Methylotuvimicrobium sp. KM2: one gene and its partner. The protein of the gene in region 1 interacts with the protein of each later gene in a pairwise test. Links are inferred from orthologs where the notes say so. Each region holds a gene or a part of one and is shown in the gene's direction. Other genes may lie near its edges. The genes, in order: WJM45_RS11210 and rlmB.

The links.
Region 2: the proteins of WJM45_RS11210 (region 1) and rlmB interact in binary tests that used the Escherichia coli proteins (3 or more experiments, as listed by UniProt). The link is inferred for Methylotuvimicrobium sp. KM2 from one-to-one orthologs.

What each region holds. Positions count from the first base shown.
Region 1 is NZ_CP150634.1:2,639,434-2,649,850, reverse strand. What follows is about bases 6,177-8,998. They hold WJM45_RS11210 (NAD(P)H-hydrate dehydratase), read left to right. Parts: upstream 6,177-6,763; coding sequence 6,764-8,233; downstream 8,234-8,998. Other genes in these bases: tsaE (tRNA (adenosine(37)-N6)-threonylcarbamoyltransferase complex ATPase subunit type 1 TsaE), read left to right, coding at 8,233-8,706; WJM45_RS11215 (HD domain-containing phosphohydrolase), read left to right, coding at 6,177-6,729. In the rest of the region: alaC (alanine transaminase), read left to right, coding at 1-497; WJM45_RS11230 (homoserine dehydrogenase), read left to right, coding at 541-1,851; thrC (threonine synthase), read left to right, coding at 1,858-2,952; single-stranded-DNA-specific exonuclease RecJ, read left to right, coding at 3,443-5,188; more of WJM45_RS11215, read left to right, coding at 5,569-6,176; WJM45_RS11200 (N-acetylmuramoyl-L-alanine amidase), read left to right, coding at 9,243-10,417. UniProt on the Escherichia coli protein: Bifunctional enzyme that catalyzes the epimerization of the S- and R-forms of NAD(P)HX and the dehydration of the S-form of NAD(P)HX at the expense of ADP, which is converted to AMP.
Region 2 is NZ_CP150634.1:2,822,891-2,833,484, reverse strand. What follows is about bases 5,359-8,357. They hold rlmB (23S rRNA (guanosine(2251)-2'-O)-methyltransferase RlmB), read left to right. Parts: upstream 5,359-6,484; coding sequence 6,485-7,231; downstream 7,232-8,357. Other genes in these bases: WJM45_RS11855 (hypothetical protein), read right to left, coding at 7,474-8,357; rnr (ribonuclease R), read left to right, coding at 5,359-6,488. In the rest of the region: mtnA (S-methyl-5-thioribose-1-phosphate isomerase), read left to right, coding at 1-254; sulfate transporter CysZ, read left to right, coding at 254-985; WJM45_RS11875 (cytochrome c peroxidase), read right to left, coding at 1,545-2,852; more of rnr, read left to right, coding at 4,254-5,358; more of WJM45_RS11855, read right to left, coding at 8,358-8,367; WJM45_RS11850 (caspase family protein), read right to left, coding at 8,577-10,594. UniProt on the Escherichia coli protein: Specifically methylates the ribose of guanosine 2251 in 23S rRNA.

The sequences.
Region 1 (10,417 bases):
CGGTCGAATTTTTTTCGTTATCGAAAAGTTACAACATGCCCGGTTGGCGGGTCGGTTTCATGTGCGGCAATAAAGAGCTCGTTGCGGCATTGGCAAGGATCAAATCGTATCTTGATTACGGTACGTTTACACCGATTCAGATTGCAGCGATTAGCGCTTTGGAGGGTCCGCAGGATTGCGTGACTGAAATTGCCGAGATGTACCGGAAAAGGCGCGATGTCTTATGCGAAGGTTTGACGGCCGCCGGTTGGCCGGTGCCGAAGCCGAAAGCGACGATGTTCGTTTGGGCGCCGATTCCCGAACCCTATAAAGAAATGGGCTCGCTCGAGTTTTCGAAAAAATTGCTCGCCGATGCGAAAGTAGCCGTGTCGCCGGGTATCGGTTTCGGACAATACGGGGACGATCACGTTCGTTTCGGTTTGATCGAAAACGAACACAGAACCCGACAAGCGATTCGCGGCATTCGACATATGCTCAAGAAAGACAAAGTTGTATAATGAGCGATTTGTTCGGGTTATGGGAAATTAGTAGGAGTCGAATTTGAAGCCGGTCAAAGTAGGGGTCTTAGGTCTAGGTACCGTCGGCGGCGGCACCGTCAATGTCTTGAAGCGCAACGCCGCCGAAATTGCGCGCCGGGCAGGGCGTGAAATTATCGTAACGCGCGCCAGTGCTCGCGATCTTGAGCGAAGCCGGATTTGCGATACGCAAGGCATCGCGTTGACGACCGATCCTTATGAGATCGTCAACGATCCCGAGATTGAAATCGTTGTGGAGTTGATCGGCGGTGAAACGATTGCGAAAGACTTAGTGCTTAAAGCGATTGAAAACGCTAAGCATGTTGTGACCGCGAATAAAGCCTTGATTGCGCTGCATGGTAATGAAATTTTTGCGAAAGCCGGCGACAAAGGTGTCATGGTTGCGTTCGAAGCCGCCGTTGCCGGCGGAATTCCTATTATCAAGGCGATTCGTGAAGGCTTGAGCGGCAATCAAATCGAGTGGGTGGCGGGCATTATCAACGGCACCGGCAATTTCATTTTGACCGAAATGCGTGACAAAGGCCGCGATTTCGCGGATGTCTTGGCTGAGGCTCAAGCTTTAGGTTATGCCGAAGCCGATCCGACTTTCGACGTTGAGGGGATCGATGCGGCGCATAAATTGACGATTTTGGCTTCAATCGCATTCGGTATCCCCTTGCAATTCGATAAGGTCTATACCGAAGGCATTACGCAAATCACGCGCGACGATGTTGATTATGCCGATACCTTGGGTTATCGCATCAAGCATCTGGGCATCGCGCGAAAAACCTCCGAAGGCATCGAACTGCGCGTGCATCCGACTTTGATTCCCGCACGTCGATTGATCGCCAACGTCGATGGTGTGATGAATGCGGTATTGGTTAAAGGCGATGCGGTCGGGCCGACGCTATATTATGGCGCAGGCGCGGGCGCCGAGCCTACGGCTTCATCAGTCGTTGCCGATGTGATCGATGTCGTTCGCGCATTAACGAGCGACCCCGAAAACCGCGTACCGCACTTGGCCTTTCAACCGAACGCGCTAGCCGATATTCCGATGCTTTCGGCCGAGCAAATTCATACGGCTTATTATTTAAGGCTGAATGCCGAAGATAGGCCGGGTGTATTGGCCGATATTACTCGCATCTTGGCTTTGCACGACATCAGTATCGAAGCGATTATTCAAAAAGAACCGCATGAAAATGAAAAATCGGTGCCGATTATCATGTTGACTCAAAATACACTGGAATCGGAAATGAATGCGGCGATTACCGTGATCGAACAATTAACGACCGTAACCGGCAAAGTGTGTCGCATTCGACTGGAAACTCTGGGATAAAACATAATGACAATTCGTAAACGCTATACAGGTTTAATCGAAACTTATAGAGATCGCCTACCGGTCGCTGATGATACTCGCTTGATCAGTCTAGGCGAAGGCAATACACCTTTAATACAGCTGCAAAACATTCCAAGATTGATCGGCAAGGACGTCGATATTTATGTTAAATTCGAGGGCTTGAATCCGACCGGCTCGTTTAAGGATCGCGGCATGACAATGGCTGTGACCAAAGCGGTCGATGAAGGCAGTCAAGCCATTATCTGTGCATCGACCGGCAATACTTCGGCTTCCGCGGCGGCCTATGCGGTACGCGCGGGCATCAAAGCATTCGTGTTGATTCCGGAAGGCAAGATCGCGTTGGGTAAATTAGCGCAAACTTTGATGTACGGAGCCAAGATCATTCAGATCAACGGTAACTTCGATCAGGGCATGGCTTTGGTTAAGGAAATCGTCGATCATGCACCGGTTTCGATTGTCAATTCGATCAATCCGTTCCGTCTTGAAGGACAAAAAACCGCTGCATTCGAAATCATCGACGAACTGGGTACCGCACCCGATTATCACTGTCTGCCGGTCGGTAATGCCGGCAATATTTCGGCCTATTGGAAAGGCTATAAGGAATATTCGACCGATATCGGCTCGCTGAAAGCCGTGACGAATAAGCGTCCCGTGATGTGCGGTTATCAAGCGGCCGGCGCCGCGCCTTTCATCGCTAGGGAAATGATCGATCATCCCGAAACGGTAGCAACCGCGATACGCATCGGACGCCCGCAATCCTGGGATTTGGCTTGGGCCGCGCAACGCGAATCGGAAGGTTGGTTTGACGCGATGACCGACGAGCAAATTTTAGCCGCGCAAAAATTGTTGAGCTCGAACGAAGGTGTTTTTTGCGAGCCTGCTTCGGCAGCATCCTTGGCCGGCGCGCTGCATGACATCGAGCTGGGTAATATTCCCGAAGGCAGCACGATCGTTTGTACATTGACCGGCAACGGCATCAAAGATCCCGATATTGCGATCAAGCAATGCCAAGACGCGCATCCGGTCACGATCGAAGCCGATTTGGACGCAGTCAAGAAAGCGATACTCGATAGTCTATAAAAACTGATTGTTACTCCCTTTTATCGTTCCCACGCTCTAGCGTGGGAATGCAGACCGAGACGCGCTAGCGTCTCGTACCGCTGGAGCGGTGCTCGGGCGTTTCCACGCAGAGGTCTCATCGTTATACATAAATTGTAGGGTACGCTGCGCGTACCAAAGCCGTGCCTTGGCGGTTCGGTTGGCACATGAACATCGCGGGGTTACCAGGGTACGCACAGCGTACCCCACGCGGATCACCTAGCGTTAGGTAATTCGCGAGTGTTATGTGACACAATAAATGGTGAGGATTGTATGATTCCCATTCTCCGCGATCGCCGTCATCCATAAGCACCAATAGACCAGTAGTGCGAAAAAACGAGGGTTTGAGGGCGGTAATGTCGTGCCATCTGGTAAGACAGTCATGTGGCTGACGGTTATACCAACAAAACTGGGTTGGGCAATTTTCACTCGCCCCTTGTTCCTTGATCCTTTCCCCTTGCACCTGACCCCTATGTACTCCCAAGGCGTTAAAAAAACCATTATTCCCCGTCCTCCGGGTAAGAAAAAGCTGGATTTGGGTGATATGCACCCGGTTTTGCAGCGCATATTTCTAAGCCGGGGTATTAAATCCGCGGATGAATTAGACCGTTCGTTGGCTGGATTGCCTTCGCCGTGGCTGTTGTCCGGGATGAAGGCCATGGTTGCTCATTTGATCGAAGCGCTAAGCAAGCAGCAGCGAATCACTATTGTGGCCGATTTCGATGCCGACGGGGCGACCAGTTGTGCCCTTGCTATTAGAGGCTTACGCATGTTCGGTGCGGTCAATGTCGACTTCATCGTGCCGAATCGTTTTGAATACGGATACGGGTTGACGCCGGAGATAGTCGAGTTGGTCAAACGCCAAGAGCCCGAATTGATTATCACCGTCGATAATGGCATATCGAGCATAGCCGGCGTTGACGCGGCTAAGGCGCTAGGTATCAAAGTTTTGGTCACCGATCACCATTTGCCCGGCGAGACATTGCCTGAGGCCGATGCAATCGTCAATCCGAATTTGCCGGACGAACCGTTTCCTAGTCGATCATTGGCAGGCGTCGGCGTCATGTTTTATGTACTAACCGCATTGAGAAGTCGCCTTCGTGAAGTCGATTGGTTTCAACAACAAGCCATACCCGAACCGAATCTAGCACAATTACTGGATTTGGTTGCTTTGGGCACGGTCGCCGATGTCGTGCCGCTTGATCAGACCAATCGGATATTGATTCATCAAGGCCTGCAGCGAATTCGTTCGGGTCGTTGTCATCCGGGAATACTGGCCTTGGTCGAAGTATCGGGGCGGAATCATCGGTATCTATCCTCATCCGACCTAGGCTTTGCGTTGGGACCCAGGCTCAACGCTGCCGGGCGCATGGACGATATGGCGCTGGGCATTCAATGCCTGCTAACCGATGATGTTTCTTTGGCCAAAGATATCGCACAGCAGCTTGATGAAATGAATAAGGATCGCCGGGACATCGAAGGTCAGATGAAGGTCGAAGCGATGAGTCTGTTGAACGAAATGAAAGCCTTAGATGAAAAACATCTGCCGGCCGGCGTTTGCCTGTTTGATGAAAATTGGCATCAAGGCGTAATCGGTATTCTGGCATCGAGAATCAAGGATAGACTGCACCGGCCGGTCGTGGCTTTCGCTCCGGCCGGTAACGGCGAAATCAAAGGTTCGGCGCGATCGATTCCCGGTGTGCATATCCGCGACGTTCTGAGCGACATAGCCTCGGCTCATCCCAATATTCTTAATAAGTTCGGCGGTCATGCGATGGCGGCCGGAATGAGCATACAAATGCACGATTATCCGCCTTTTGCGTTAGCCTTCGATGAGATGGTCGGTCGGCGTATAGCGAATATGGACCTAGAACAGAAGGTGTATTCCGACGGGGAATTGTCGGAAAACGAGTTGACGTTGGAATTCGCCGAGTTATTGCAGCGTTCGGGCACTTGGGGGCAGGAGTTTCCGGAGCCGGTTTTCGATGGTGTGTTCGAGGTCATTCAGGCCCGTATCGTTGGGCAGCATCATTTAAAATTGGTGTTGCGTCAGGCCGAAAACAAGCAGTTGATCGACGCGATTGCTTTCTTTATCGAAAAGCCGGAACAATGGCTGGGAATTCGAACAATCCATGCTGCTTACAAGCTGGATATCAATGAATACCGAGGCAATCGAACGCTACAATTTGTGATTCAGTATCTGGAAAAGCTGAATTAAAGAATGGAGCGCGAACGCGGCTGATTTTTCCGATCAGTGCTGATCTATTAGGAGCATTACTACTATACTCTTTGCTAGTCAAATTTCGGCGTCGGGATGTTCGTCAAAGGACGCCGTGAATACGTCCATGTAGGCTCTGTGACAGCATCCATGCTGTCAAAGCCTTTGCCGACACCCCGGCGCCTCCATACGTTAATGCCGAAACTTGATGTGCGATAGGTATACTCCCTTCATAATGTTAGCCATTTTTTGAGTATAAAGCGAGTAAAGGGAGTAAGCGTGCAAGACAGGCTGAAACGTTAAAGTTCAGCTTTTCGCAAAATTTGTAGTCTTCAGGCTATACTGAATGGTACGAAAAATTCCTAAGCTTTAGGTGTGTCATGGAAATAGAGTTAGTCAAAGTACAGCCCAGCGATATCGAATTAAATACGCCGCTGCCTTTTTCCATTTTTACCTTCGAACAATCGTTGTTATTGAAGAAAAATACGATTGTTACCACTGAAAAGCAACTTAACGTGTTGCTTGAAAAAGGGGTTTATAGGAATCTTACGGAACAAGAAATCGAGCTAAGAGAAGCTTTAAAGCAAGAGCCGGATCAAAAAAAACTACAAACCAATCCGTTTACTGCTATTGCTTATTGCAACCAGAAGTTGTATCCATTGTTTCAAGATTTGGCAGATCAAAAAGCCGAGAATGTACAATCGCGAATAGCGAAAATTGCCGAGCTTTTACGGATAATAATCGTATTCGATCCTAATGCCGCATTAGGCGCGATTCATTTACTGGGCTGCGCTGATAATTATGCCGTCATTCATTCGATATATACTGCAGTATTGTCCGGCTTACTCGGTCGGCGCAGGCAGTTAACCGATGAGGATAACGAACTGATCATTAGCGCGGCGCTGACGATGAATTTAGGCATGCTGAAATTACAGGATCAGCTTTATCAACAAGATTCTCCGTTGACAAGTGAGCAGCGTCAGCAAATCATAGAACACCCTAAACAAAGCGTCATGTTGTTAAAAAAAGCCGGTATAGAATCAAGAGATTGGCTGGCGATGGTTTTACAGCATCATGAAAAAAACGACGGTAGCGGTTATCCCAATAAGCTCAGCGGAGATGCTATCAGCGAGGGGGCCAAAGTCATCTCTCTGGCCGATATCTATACATCGTTGATCACCGGCCGCAAATATCGAGCTCCGGTTTTGGCGCATGATGCGATCAAATCGCTATTTTCGAAACGCGGCAATGAAATCGATGAGCAATTGGCAAATCAATTCATCCGCGAAACCGGTATTTATCCCCCCGGTACATTCGTCGATTTGCAAAACGGCGAAATTGCTTTGATTACTAAGCGCGCCACAGTTAAGGGCAGTAAAACATCGGGGCCTTACGCGCACGCTCTTATAAGCCCTCGTGGTGCCTTTTATCGAGAGCCTCAAAAACGCGATTGCGGCATTGCGCTGTATAAAATTAGCAAGCCTTGTTCGGCGCCAAAGGGATTTAACGTTGATCAAGCCAATAAGTTTTGGGGCTATTAAGCTGAACTTAAATACAATTATTTTCGATGAAGCAATGAGCAGGCAAGATCTTCCACTCGAACTATATTCCGCCGATCAAGTAAGAGAACTGGACCGAACGGCTATCGATGAATTTTACATTCCCGGTTATGAATTGATGTGCAGGGCAGGTCAATCGGTATTTGAGCGGGTCAAGGCGTTCTGTCCGGAAGCGACAAGTTGCACGATTTTTTGTGGCGGCGGTAACAATGCCGGAGATGGCTATGTGATAGCGCGTTTAGCAATTGCTGCCGGAATGGAGGTAACGGTTTATTCTGTTGTCGAGGTTTCTAGGCTTAAGGGCGATGCGCTCACGGCATATCGAGATTGCATCGATAGCGGCTGTAAAGTTGCGGGCTATGATACGAAAGCTTTACTTAGCGAAGAAGTGATCATCGATGCGCTATTAGGTACCGGCTTGGATCGTGAAGTCGAAGGTTTACATGCCGATGCGATAGCGGCCATCAATGCCAGTCGGGCTTTCGTCATTGCGGTCGATATTCCAAGCGGATTGAATGCCGATACAGGAAAAATCATGGGTTGTGCGGTCAAAGCGGATTTGACCGTGTCTTTTATCGGGTTGAAAAAAGGCTTGTTTACCGGAGATGCGCCGGATTATTGCGGAAAAGTTTATTATGCATCGCTCGATATTCCTAACGCGGTTTTTGACAGGGTCGATTGTGCCGCGCAACGCATTCGTTTTCTGCAACCACCGCGAAGAAGTCGCTGTGCGCACAAAGGTCATTTTGGCCGTGTCTTAGTGATTGGCGGTGATGTCGGTTATTCGGGAGCGATTCGCATGGCAGGTGAAGCCGCGTTACGAGTTGGTGCGGGGCTCGTTACCGTGTTGACGCATCCTGAGCACGCTATATTGATCAATAGCTCGCGGCCGGAATTGATGTGTCGAGGTGACCTCGATCCGGAGAGCATAGAGACGATCATCGATTGTGCAGATGTTCTTGTATTAGGACCCGGGTTGGGACGAAGCGATTGGTCGAAAGGTTTATTCGATGCCACGATCCGATTCGCTAAGCCAACGGTGATCGATGCTGACGGCTTGAACTGGCTGGCGGATTCGGGCCAATACGGTGACCATTTCATATTGACGCCGCATCCGGGCGAGGCTTCGCGTTTGTTGAAATGCTCGGTATCCGAAGTCGAACATGATCGTTTCGCCGCAGTAAATTCGATCAGGCGGCAATATGGCGGTATTTGTGTGCTGAAAGGGGCGGGTACATTGATTGCTAGTCACCATCATGTCGCAGTTGCCGATGTCGGTAATCCGGGCATGGCAACCGGAGGCATGGGGGATGTTCTGACCGGAGTGATTGCCGGACTATTGGCTCAGGGATTCAGCAACTGGGAAAGCGCCGAGTATGGTGTTTATATTCATGGTTCGGCTGCCGATGCGGCTGCTGTCGATGGCGGTGAGCGGGGTCTTTTAGCGACCGATTTGATGCCTTATTTGAGGCGTTTGGTAAATTAATGCAAATAAAACTGAGAAATGCCGAGACTACCGAAGCATTCGGCGCCGAGCTGTCGAGGCAGTTGCCGCATAAATGCTTGATCTTTTTAAAAGGCCAATTAGGTGCCGGAAAAACTACGTTGGTTCGGGGCTTGTTGAGGGCTTTGGGTCATCAGGGTGCGGTTAAAAGTCCGACGTATACGCTCGTTGAGGAGTATATGCCGAGTGGTCGAGCAGTTATTCATTTTGATTTGTATCGCCTCTCCGACCCGGAAGAACTGGAGTGGATCGGGATTAATGATTATTTGGATCAAGATGCGGTTTGTTTAATCGAGTGGCCGGAAATGGGCGAAGGTTTTCTGCCGGAGCCTGATTTAGTCTTGACATTGAGCGTTGTCGGGCAAGAGCGAAACCTAAAAGTGGAGACCAGCAATTTAAGCTTAAAAAACTTTTTATCTAGCGTGATAAAACAAAGACATACTGCTATACTTTAAACGAATTTATAACTTGAAGGCTTTTGAAATAGAGAAAAAACTAAGCGATTCATTGAAGTGCTTGTATTTTCAATTGCTTAGGGAAGGACAAAAAAACTGACGGTTGCGAAAGATATAAAATGCCCGTTCCTTAACGTCTAATTTCGGTGCTCAAGTCTTAAAGTTATAGAAAAGGTAATTATTCAGCATAGGTCATGTATGAGAAGGTGTCAGGCATTGATTTATAAGGCTGTCTGCAACAGGACGTTGCAGTCAGAGTTTACAGGGATGTATTCACCCAGCAACTAAATACCATAATCCATTTGCTATGATAAACAATTTTGGATTATTTAGGTGCTGGGTTCACGCGTCCTTAGAAATCAATGCCTGACGCCAACCTACCGCATGCTCTGAATAGTTACTAGAAAAGTTAAAAAGATAATGTCTGCTAATTTTAATTGAACTGGATACTTATTGAAATTAAGTCCGGAAATTTAGCGGCAAACTTTCAATGACGGGGATTTACCGTCGGTAAAATAGCAAGCTTGGGTTGGGTCATGCGTAGTTTTATCAATATGTTATTTATTGCGGTGTTGCATTTCTGGGCAGGATCGGCGTTTGCGCAACAAACGGCGGTTAATTCCTTGAAGCATCAAATTTCTTCCGATCACTCCCGGTTGATTTTCGATCTGTCGGCGAAATTTTCACATAAAGTATTTCAACTGGATAATCCCCCGCGTTTAGTTATCGACATCCGTGATGCTCGTTTAAACGGAAAACTTGAGCAACCGTCTTCCAATCATCCGTTGTTTAAAAAAATTCGAAGCGCGGTTCGTAACGATAAAGATTTGCGAGTTGTCGTCGATTTGAAAAAGAACGGAATAGCTAAGAATTTGACGATTCCGGTTAATCAATCCGGTGGCTATCAATTGATGATTGATTTTTTTGCCAAACAGGATGTTCTTGCTGCCAAGCCTCCCGTTTCACTTTCGGTTGCATCGCATCCATTGGTTTCAAAGCGAAACGCTTCGCCTAATCCTGCTAAAAGGCCTTCCGCGAGTTCCGAAGCGTTAGCTGTATCACATAATAAATCGGTGAAAAAAGCGCCGCAACGCAGCAAAGACGTTGTAATAGCGATCGATGCCGGTCATGGCGGTCAAGACCCTGGAGCAAAAGGCCCGCACGGCACTCATGAAAAAGACGTGACTTTTGCGATCGCAAAAAAATTAGCGGCATTGATCGACAGAAAGCCGGGAATGAGAGCCGTGATGGTTCGTCAAGGCGACTACTACATCGACCTGAAAAAGCGCATGAAAATTGCTCGAGAGTCAAAGGCCGATTTATTTGTATCGATCCATGCCGATGCCTACGATAATCCAAGTGTTAAAGGTGCGTCGGTATTTACCTTATCTAACAAAGGTGCGACGACCGAAATGGCGCGATGGTTGGCCAATCATGAAAATTCCGCCGATCTGGTTGGAGGCGTCAGCTTAGTCGATAAAGACGACGTATTGGCGTCCGTGCTACTCGATCTATCGATGACCGCCACTCAAGAAGCCAGTCAAAATGCAGCGTCAAAGATACTCGGAAGCTTAAAGCAAGTTGGTCATTTACATTCTCGGTCGGTGCAAAAAGCAGGCTTTTTGGTGCTTAAATCGCCCGATGTACCGGCAATTTTGGTCGAAACCGCGTTTATTTCGAACCCGGACGAAGAAAGTAAACTGCGCAGTGT
Region 2 (10,594 bases), 180 kb from region 1 along the record:
AGCAACATGGCATCAAGTTAATGGTAGCTGCTCCATTATCGACGATCGATTGGAATCTTGCCGATGGTAGCGGTATTGAAATCGAACAGCGAGCATCGAATGAGTTGTTGCCGGATAGTTATAATAAGGAATCCTTGGTCGGTGCTTGGAATCCGGTGTTTGATGTGACCCCGGCCGAATTGATTGCGGCGATCGTGACCGAACGCGGCGTGGTATTGAATCCATCGGAAAATGGTATGGAGGGACTGAAATAATGAAGTTTTCCAAAAAAGGCAATAATCCGGCGTGGGCGGTGAGTTGTTTCTTTCGTGGTCTGCGTTGGGCGATTAAGCCTGAATTGCGAAAATTTATCGTGATTCCGGTTTTGATTAATCTCGTGCTTTATAGCGCGGTTTTGGTTCTCGGTTATTATTATGTGGCCGACCTTATAGCGCATTTTATCCCGGACTGGTTGTCATGGTTAAGCTGGGTTTTGTGGCCGCTGTTTTTTCTTAGTTTTTTTATCGCCGGATTTTTCACGTTTACTATTTTGGCGAATGTCATTGCGGCGCCGTTTTACGGCGCATTGTCGGCAAAATCGGCGGAACTCATTACGGGTCGAAAGCTTGAGATTGGAGAGCACTCCGTCAACAAAATCATACTGGCCGAATTCAAGCGCTTCGGCTATTTGGGTAGCAGGGCATTGCCGTTATTAATTGTATCGATCATTCCCGGCATCAATATCGCGGCGCCTTTTTTATGGGGTTTGTTCGGGGCTTGGGGGGCGGCGTTGGAATACATGGCTTATCCACTGGAGAATGCCGGTTTGTTATTTTCTGAGCAACGTAAAATACTCAAAAGTATTCGTCTAGGCTCGATGAGCTTCGGTGGCGTCACGATGTTAGGTCTAACGTTGCCGATAATAAATATCATCGTTGCGCCGGCCGCCGTGATTGGGGCGACTATTTATGTGTTGCAGGCGAGTGAAGGCGAGATCACGCAATGAAGCAAGGATTAGTGTTGCGGGCAGCGCAATGTTCCGGTATTAAGGGGGCAGAATGCAGTGTAATTAAACTAATACTCATCGGAGATTAAAATTCGGCGCCGGGGTGCCCGTCAAAGCCCAGCACCTAAATTATCTAAGACAATTAATCACCTGATTAGTAAGTTTCTTCAGCTAAAGTCCAAAGATCAGCATATCCCTAGCAGGACCGGGTTCGCAGATCATGTGCGTCAAGCTAAAAACGGCCAACCCACATCACGCTCTTACCCAAGCTGGAGCTTGGATAACAGCATATTTCAGTTTTTGCGACTACGACTGGTCCCTGCTCGGACACTTGGCTTCGGCAAGCTGAAGCATCTTGCTAATCAGGATTAATCATAGCCAGTGGGCTATGGAGTTTAGGTGCTGGGTGAATACGTCCATGTTGGCCCCTCACCTAGCATTGGGTGAGGGGCCACACACCTCGGTGCCACCTAAGACACTGCCGAAATTTGAAGTGCGAAAGGCATACAGTATTGAATCGGTTTTGTTCATTAATACCGGATTTTCCGGGGATACATCACTAATCGGCTATTGGTAAGCCGCTCGGTACTCGATAGGGCACTGTATTGCGCATATCCAAGCTAGCAGTGTCGGTTAGTGCTTTCAGGAAATCGAGTAAAGAGTCGATTTCCTGGTCGGTCAGGTTAACCGGCTGAATTTCGATTCTGGCCTTTAAATCTGCACGGCTGATTTCATCGCTGTGGATGATGTCATCGATTTCACTCAAGTCGTTCCGAGGCGGTAGGCGGGCTTGGCGGATATCGTAGTTATCCAGGCTTTGTTCAGGGTTAAGGTGATGTCTAATCATGCCTTCCAATGTGTCATAGGCGCCATCATGCCCCCAAGGTCCGGTAATGGCTACGTTTCGCAGAGTAGGGGTTCGGAAACGATATCTATCGTCATTGTTTCCGGTAACGCGCTCTCGACCGAAGTCGTCGTAACCGAATAATCCGTCGCCTTTTCCCGGACCAATTTGTGGAATTCCCAGAGCGTGAAATTGGTGATCGGTTTGTAGAGGACCGCTGTGACAAGACATGCAGTTGTCTTTGAAAATTTTATACCCTTTTTTTTCCGAAGAGGAGGGGCTGTATTCGCCTCTTAAGTATTGGTCATAACGGCTGTTGTCGGCACGAAATGCAGTCGCTTCGAAAGCACCGATAGCATTGGCGATATGGACGAAGGTTGCATTCTGATCGGCGAGGCCGGGATAGGCTTGGTGAATTAAGTCGCGATATTCGTCGATTGCCATCACCCGAGCCGTCAACAGTCTCCATACTTCCGTAAAGTTATCTGCAGTTGCGGCATCTCCCACGGGGTTTTCTCCGGCTTGCCCAGCCATCTCGGTGGTGGAAGTCACTGGAAACATGGCTTGAGCTGCAAGAGAATGATCCAAGCCTTCAGGTAAAGCGTCACCGGCCGGGGAGTCGAAGCCGGAGGGGTGATTAGGGTTAACCGTTAAACGCCCGTCATGAAACATGGTGACGAATTCTTTTGCGCCCAGGTTGAATAAATGAGGCGCATTTCTCGGTACCCGCTCATGAATTGCGTCGATGCCGCTACCGGTATCTCGCGTGACGCCTAATCCTTTGCCGCCTTCGCCGACCGGCAAAGCCAAACCGTCACCTGTGCCGGCCATTGGATGGTGGCAAGACGCGCATGAAATATTGAGGTTTCCGGATAATATTTTGTCATAAAAGAGGAATTGTCCTAGTTTGATTTTTTCCGAACTGGAATTGTGAAAATCCATGTCGGTCAGGGCATTTTGGTTGGCGTAAGTTGTCGGAGCAAACATCGCGCCGAGCAATCCTATTTTGATTATTTTTTTCATTCTGGTCTTTGCTTGTTTAATTAACACAGACTGAGATACTGCAAGCAATATGCCAGGAATAATTTTTAATCAAAAAAAATGAAAAAATCCCCTATATTTTAGTCTTCTATTACAAATTGTCGGAGTTATCTTACTTGGAGGAGTGAATAATAGCGGCAATACAATTTAGGTTATATCACTCAATAGTTTGGGTTGAGCAGCATCGTTTAGGTTAAATGACATAGTTGATATTGAAGTATGGGTGGATGTTCAGGTTCTTCCGATACTTGTTTCAAAGATTTCGAAGGCTGGGTGTAAAACAACCAATTTTTAAGCTCTAAGTTAGTAAACGGTCGAATTCGCATTAGACGATAAAGCAAACCGTTTGTGATTGATTCAAAATATCAATGTCGGCGTAACTATTCAGTACCCGCCAATTATCATTTCCACGCTATTCGCACGCGGGAGCGTGGGAACGATAAGGGGGCTGAATAATTACATGTCGGTTATCTGAGCCAAATAACTAAGCATATCTGGAATTTCATTTGCCATAAGCAACAATTTATCTATTACTTCCGAATGCATCAGATAGTCGCTTTCATATTTTGAGAACGCAACAGGGCCGCTGCCAAACATAGGATGGGTATTTACTGGATTGATGTTTATGCGTTGCTTTAGCCAAAAAAAAGCAGTCGAGAGCCTCAATCTACCGTTTGCCCCGAGTCCTTTCGCTACGATCAGGAAAGTCTTGTCGAAAAATGAGAGGTATTTGAGGCTTCAACAAGCCGGTAAAAGTGTTGTAGACCCCGTTCATGCTTTGACTTAGCTCAGAACGAATGGTCTACAACACATGTCAACTGCTTTATATAGGTTAACGCGTTCATTTCAGTAACGGTCAAAAAGTCTTTTGCCGTGATCATAACTACCGGTCAAAACCTGGACAGCGGCCGCATTGAAGCAGGTGATGAAAACTTGAGGTATAAAAATAACGCAGTAAATGCGGTTATTTGAGCTTCGATCAAACGAAGAGTTTTTGAATTATTAGCGGGAAATTGACTAATAAAATTCAGTAGTTCAAATTTGACACAAAAGGCGATTAGCTCTTTTTTTTCGGGATAATGGTGCCGAGGAGAGGACTTGAACCTCCACGCCCTTGCGAGCACTAGCACCTGAAGCTAGCGTGTCTACCAATTTCACCACCTCGGCAAAGGTGTGCTGTATCAGCGAAGTGAGCGCGCACTATACCGATTGCTTGATATGCTGTCAATACTATTGATGCCTAAAAATTGCTGAGGGTTGTCCGTTGGTCGTTCATCAACTTCTTAATACATCACGTTGAATTTTGATTTGCATAGGGAATTGTTAAAATACGCGTATATCAGTTAAGCTATGACATTCATTCTAATTTAGGAAACGACGACATTGAAGTCTAAAGATAAAAAACCAAATTTTACTCCGACCCGAGACCCTTATGCAGAGCGCGAGGCGGCGAAATACGAGAACCCGATTCCTAGTCGGGAGTTGATTCTCGATCTGCTCGCTCATGTCGGTAAACCGTTGTCGCGCGACCAAATTTCTCAGGAATTTCAACTCGAGTCGCCCGACCAGTTGGAGGCCTTGCGCAGACGGCTTCGTGCAATGGAACGGGACGGACAATTATTATTCAATCGCCGCCAAAAATATTGCCGGGTTAACAGCAAGGATTTGATTGCCGGACGCATCATCGGTCATGCCGATGGCTTCGGATTTTTAAAGCCGGACGACGGGTCCGACGATTTATTTTTGTCTCCCCGTGAAATGCGTTCGGTTCTGCATAATGACAGAGCCGTCGCGCGAATCGCCGGTCTCGACCGGAAAGGGCGCCGCGAAGGGGCAATCGTCGAGGTGCTGGAACGGAATACCAAACAAGTGGTCGGTCGTTTTTTCACCGATAAAGGCGTTAATTACGTCGTGCCGGATAATAAAAACCTGGCTCAAGACGTGTTGATACCGGGTGATGAAACCGGCAAAGCTAAAAAAGGCGATATCGTTGTCGCCGAAATCCTGGAGCAACCGAGTAAGACCAATCAGCCCATCGGACGTGTTGCCGAGGTTCTGGGCAAGCATTTGGCTCCGGGCATGGAAATCGAGATGGCGATTCGCAGCCATGGTTTGCCGCATGTCTGGCCGGAAGAGGTTGAGCAGGAAATTCAGGCATTCAGCGATGAAGTGCCGGAAGCGGCTAAGGAAGGTCGAGTCGATTTGCGTGATGTTCCGTTGGTGACGATAGACGGCGAGGATGCGCGCGATTTCGACGATGCCGTGTATTGCCGTAAGACGGGAAAGGGCTGGAAGCTTTTTGTCGCGATCGCCGATGTGTCTCATTATGTCGCGATCAATAGCGCGTTGGATATTGAGGCCAAAAACCGCAGTACCTCGGTTTATTTTCCGGAACAGGTGATTCCGATGTTGCCGGAAATTCTTTCGAATGGACTCTGTTCTCTCAATCCTAATGTCGACCGCTTATGTATGGTCTGCGAGATGACGATCAATGCGGAAGGACAGATGACGCGTTCGTGTTTCTTCGAAGCTGTGATGCGTTCTCATGCACGCCTGACTTATACCGAAGTCGCTAGCATGCTGGTCGATGGCAACAAGGCCTTAATTAAAAAATATAAGCCTTTAATGCCGCATTTACAAGAACTGTATGCGTTGTACAAAGCCATGTGTTTAAGCCGAGAAAAACGCGGCGCAATGGATTTCGATACTCAGGAAACGCGGATTATTTTCGGTTCCGAACGTAAAATTGAAAAGATCGTTCCGGTTGTGCGTAACGATGCACATAAGCTGATTGAAGAGTTTATGATTACCGCGAACATGGCGGCAGCTAAATTTCTCAATCGCCGAAAAATGCCCAAGTTATTGAGAATTCATGACGGGCCCGGACCGGAAAAATTATTGGCGCTGAAGACCTTTTTAGGTGAATTGGGTCTGAGCTTGGGTGGTGGTGATAAGCCGACGCCGCTCGACTACATGCATCTAGTCGATAGCATTAAGGGGCGCCCGGATGCTCATTTGATTCAAACGGTTTTGTTGCGTTCGATGTCGCAAGCGGTTTACAGTCCCGATTTGAAAGGCCATTTCGGCTTGGCGCTCGAAGCCTATGCTCATTTTACGTCGCCGATTCGTCGATATCCGGACTTGTTGGTGCATCGGGCCATCCGGCATTGTTTACAAGACAAAAAGCCGGAAAGTTATCATTACGGATTTCCCGATATGGTCACGCTTGGCGAGCATTGCTCGACGAACGAGCGTCGAGCCGATGATGCGACGCGCGATGTCGTTAGTTGGCTCAAGTGCGAATACATGATGGACAAGGTCGGCGAAGAGTTTCCGGGTATTATTTCGGCGGTGACATCGTTCGGGTTCTTTGTTGAGCTTGCCGATATTTATGTCGAGGGCCTCGTGCATATCAGTAATCTTGCCCAAGATTATTTTCATTTCGATGCGGCCAGTCATCAGTTAATCGGCGAACGTACGGGTATTCGTTATCGTCTTGGCGATACCGTGCAAGTGAAAGTCGTACGCGTTAATCTTGACGACAAGAAAATCGATTTCGAACTGGTTAAGGTTACTGCCTTGGCAAAGCGCCCGAAAAAAAGACGGCGTAAAAAATGAGCCGAGTTAAAATCTACGGCATTCATTCGGTCCAGGCGGCACTCGATTATTCGCCTCAGCATATTCATCAGGCTTGGGTTGACTCGCACCGTCAGGACCGACGTTTAAGTCAATTGCTCGAAGACTTGAAAAAGATCGGTATTAACCCCGAAAAAGTCGACCGAAAAAAACTGGATCGCCTTGCCGATGGTAATAATCATCAAAGTATCGTGCTTGAAATCGAACTCCCTTCGGCGCAATCGGAAGATGCATTGAAGCAGGCGGTTTCCAGTCTTACCGGCATGCCGTTGTTTTTGGTTTTGGATAATGTTCAGGACCCGCATAACCTCGGAGCATGCTTAAGGACGGCCGATGCTACCGGCGTGCATGGCGTGATTATCACGAAGGACAATGCGGTCGGTATTACGCCGACGGTTTGTAAGGTTGCGAGCGGCGCGGCCGAGACCGTGCCGGTCTATCAAGTTACGAACCTGTCCCGAACTTTGCGTTGGCTGAAAGATCAGGGGATTTGGATTTTCGGCGCAGCCGGCGAGGCCGAGCAAACGCTTTATCAATGTGATTTCAAATTACCTATGGCCTTGGTGATCGGTGCCGAGGGTAAAGGTATGCGGCGTTTGACTCGTGAGCAATGCGACTGGTTGGTCAAATTACCGATGCAGGGTAGTGTTTCCAGTCTCAATTTGTCGGTCGCGACCGGTGCGATGCTGTATGAGGTCGTTCGTCAAAGATCTATCCCATCATAGCTCTAGGAAGTTATTTGTCGCGATATTCTAATTGTATTTTTACTGTGAAAGTACAATGCCGGCTCCGAAGAGGGTGCGGTTGCTCGATCGACAGGCGTCGGCGGCAGGGAAAGCCGCCGTCGAGCCTACATGGACGTATTCACGGCGTCCTGTCGGGCGAGTGACTGCACCCTCCGCCACGCCTCGAACTTTCATTTGCCGGGGCGATGGCCGGACCTTCATGAACGTTAGGTTAACCGTTTTTAACGGTCAGGCTGATGGTTAGTTGGCGTGATATATTTTTTAAGAATATTGGGCCATAAGTCTGCCCAACAGCACATATGATCGAATCCGTCGATCGGCAGGTAAACGGCATTGGCTTGCCGCCGGCTAAAAGATTCGACGATTGAAGCGGGAACATTGCTGTCTTTTACGCCGGCTAGATGAATTTGTTTTATTTCGGCCGGTAAAGGTTGAGCGTCAATCGGGTTTAAAGATGCGTCTAGTGGTAAATAAGCATGGTGTCGGCTCCAGGCGCTTGTGTTCAGGTTGGCTGCGATAGTAACAACGATGCTTGTGTTTTTAAAGTAAGGCGCGAGCAGCGTGGCGAGTGTTCCTCCTCCGCTATAACCGATCAAAACTACGTTTGCTGCTTTGGTGTTTGTTAGCCATTTCCGCAAGGCGGATGCCATGCTTTCGACGACTTCGGTCGAATAACGTTTCGATGTCCATAGTGAATAGTGGCAGTGTTCCGTCGAATGTAAGCCGTAGTAGCAAGGCCGGCCCAGTAATATTGCCGGTTCTTGATCCGCTGCCATTAAACGCAATATCAAAGGGTTTCTCGGTGTCGGGTCTTCGGCAATCCAGCGCTTCATTTCCCAAGGCGTGCCGTCGCCATCTAAATAAACATGGACTAACGGAATAATGTCGGATTGTGCCGCAATTCGGTTCAAATAGGCTCGATGATGAAATGGATCGCCGCTTATTTCAATACTGGTAAGTCCTAAGCTCTTGGCGCTCGATTCAAAAAGTTCTGAAGGTGTCGCGCAGCCGCTAAGCTGTAAGAGCAACAAGATTAAGCCGGCAATTCCCGGCCTAAGTTTTGTTGTCGTTTTTAGGGCGTCTGGGCTGTTTGTCGAGAAGCGAAGTAAACCCATTCTTACAGCTTAGGAATATGTAGAAAATAATTTCTACAAGTTTTGCGCATTGCGGAGGTTCGGCGACTCGCTTGACAGGACGCCGTGAATACTTCCATGTAGGCTTGACGGCGTCTATCCGTGCCGCTGACACCCGTCAATCGAGCCACCGAACCGCCTTCCAACAATTGTCGAAGTTATTTAATGCTCGTTCCTTAACGGTGTTGTCATTAAACACCGGGAACGAAAAAGAACGGGCTACCCTCGTGGCCGGCATGTTGAAGCGGCGCGTATTGAGGTGCTTGAGTAAAGCCCACACGGGATGCCGAAGTTCGAACTTGTTTCGATACCGAACGAAAAATATCATAGTCTTCGACTAAACCCCGATTGCTTTGTAGTGTATCGATAAAGGCTCGGGCAAATATTGAATGCTGGCCGTCCCCTTCGTCGAGAACCGGAGCCACGCCTCCTGAAGTCAAGACGGTTCGTGCTTTCCGTGTTGCCATGAATTTCAACCACTTTTCACGTTTGTCTTCAGGCATACCGTCCGGTAGTCGAGCGATCGCCGTTCCGGTCATCGCGCCCGAGTAGCACGAATCGGCCACAACTAGGATATGTCGTGCGGCGATGATGTTTAGATAGCGGGTGATATCGTCGCTGGAAATCCAGTTTGCGGTATTGTCGATTTCGGCATCGGTAGGTAGCCAGTAAGCCGCAAGGCTGGTTTTGTCTCGTTCTCCGTGACCCGCATAGTAAATCAATAAATTATCGTTTTCTTTCAAAGAATTGCGAATAGTATTCAGCGCCGTCATGATCTGATGGCGATTGGCGTTTTGCAGTAATGTGGTTTTGAAGCCATAGCGTTGGCGCAAAATCGACTCGACCGCTTTGGCATCGTTGATCGCGGTTTTCAGTGTCGGTAGCTCCGTATAATCGTTATTGCCGATGATGAGCGCATGATAACGCCCGAAGTCTACATCATAAAATCGGCCGGGTTTTCTAGGTGTCGTCGGTCGGCTGTCTATGCTTGAAGTGGCGATTTCTTCTTGGGTTACGATGTTGAAATTCAGACTGGTTCTTTTGTCTTTTTTATCGATGGCGACGATTTTGATCGGTGTCGTCGCTTCTGTGGCAGTGATATTTATCTTAAAGAAACCCTGCGTATCGATGTTTTCAGGTTTGTCATTGACCACTAATGTTTTAAGTCCGGCAGGCGCCTCGACTTTGCCGGTGATGGTTCTTGATGGGGCTATCGATCTTAACAATAAGCTCGGAACGCCTCGAGTCAATACCATCGGCGGATCGATAATTTGAATTGTTGGAGCGGCAGAGGCTAACTGTATCAATTGACCGCTTTCCAGTTTGGTTACGGCTTTGCGTTGTTCGTTAATTCGGCTTTTTAAGGTGTTGATTTCCTGTGCAACCGTTTGCAACGATTGTTTTTGTCGGTCCAAATTAGCCCTGATTTCCTTCGCTCTTAGTTGTTCTCTCGGCGAATCGCTATGTTCAGCCGATGAACCTACCGCTTCTAAGGATCGCTTGATTTCATTGGAGATCCTTATGTAATGACTTTCTTTTTCTTGAAGTAAGGTTTCGTTTTTTTGCAGTTCGCTACGAGCGTTAGCGAGTGTTTTGGCGGTTTGGTCGTCGATGATCGGTTGTTGCGGAGCGCTAGAGACGATTTTTTGTTCCTGGACTAAGGCGGCTTGAGTTCTATGCTTGATGGATTTCTGTTTGGTTTCCAGGGAGCGTTCTAATTTTGAAATTTGAGTTTGTCGCGCTTCGAATTCGGTTTGATCGGCTTTTAATTCCTGTTCCAGCGCTTTCAGTAGCGATTCGTTACGAGTGGATTTGTTTTTTTCCTGTTCGAGCTGTTGTTTTTTTTGCTCTAAGTTTCTTTGTATCGAGCGTAGATTGTCTTGCTGTTGTCTGAGTTGGCGTTGTGTGTCGGCTAGTTGGCTTCGTAATTGATCCGCCTCGAATTTACGTCGAGCGGCATCTTGCCTTAAAGCTTCCAATTCTTGTTCATAAGCGCTGGAAAATTGTGCCTCGACAACCGAAGCAAATTGCAAGTCGGTGTTTTCTAAGCCTGATGCCTTACGATACCAATTTAATGCGGTAGTCAGGTCTTTTTCAACGCCGAGACCTTTTTCATATAAATAACCGAGATTAATTTGCGCTCTCGAATGACCTGTTTCGGCGGCTTTTCGGTACCATTCGGCGGCTAAGCGAGGATCCGCTTGCGCGC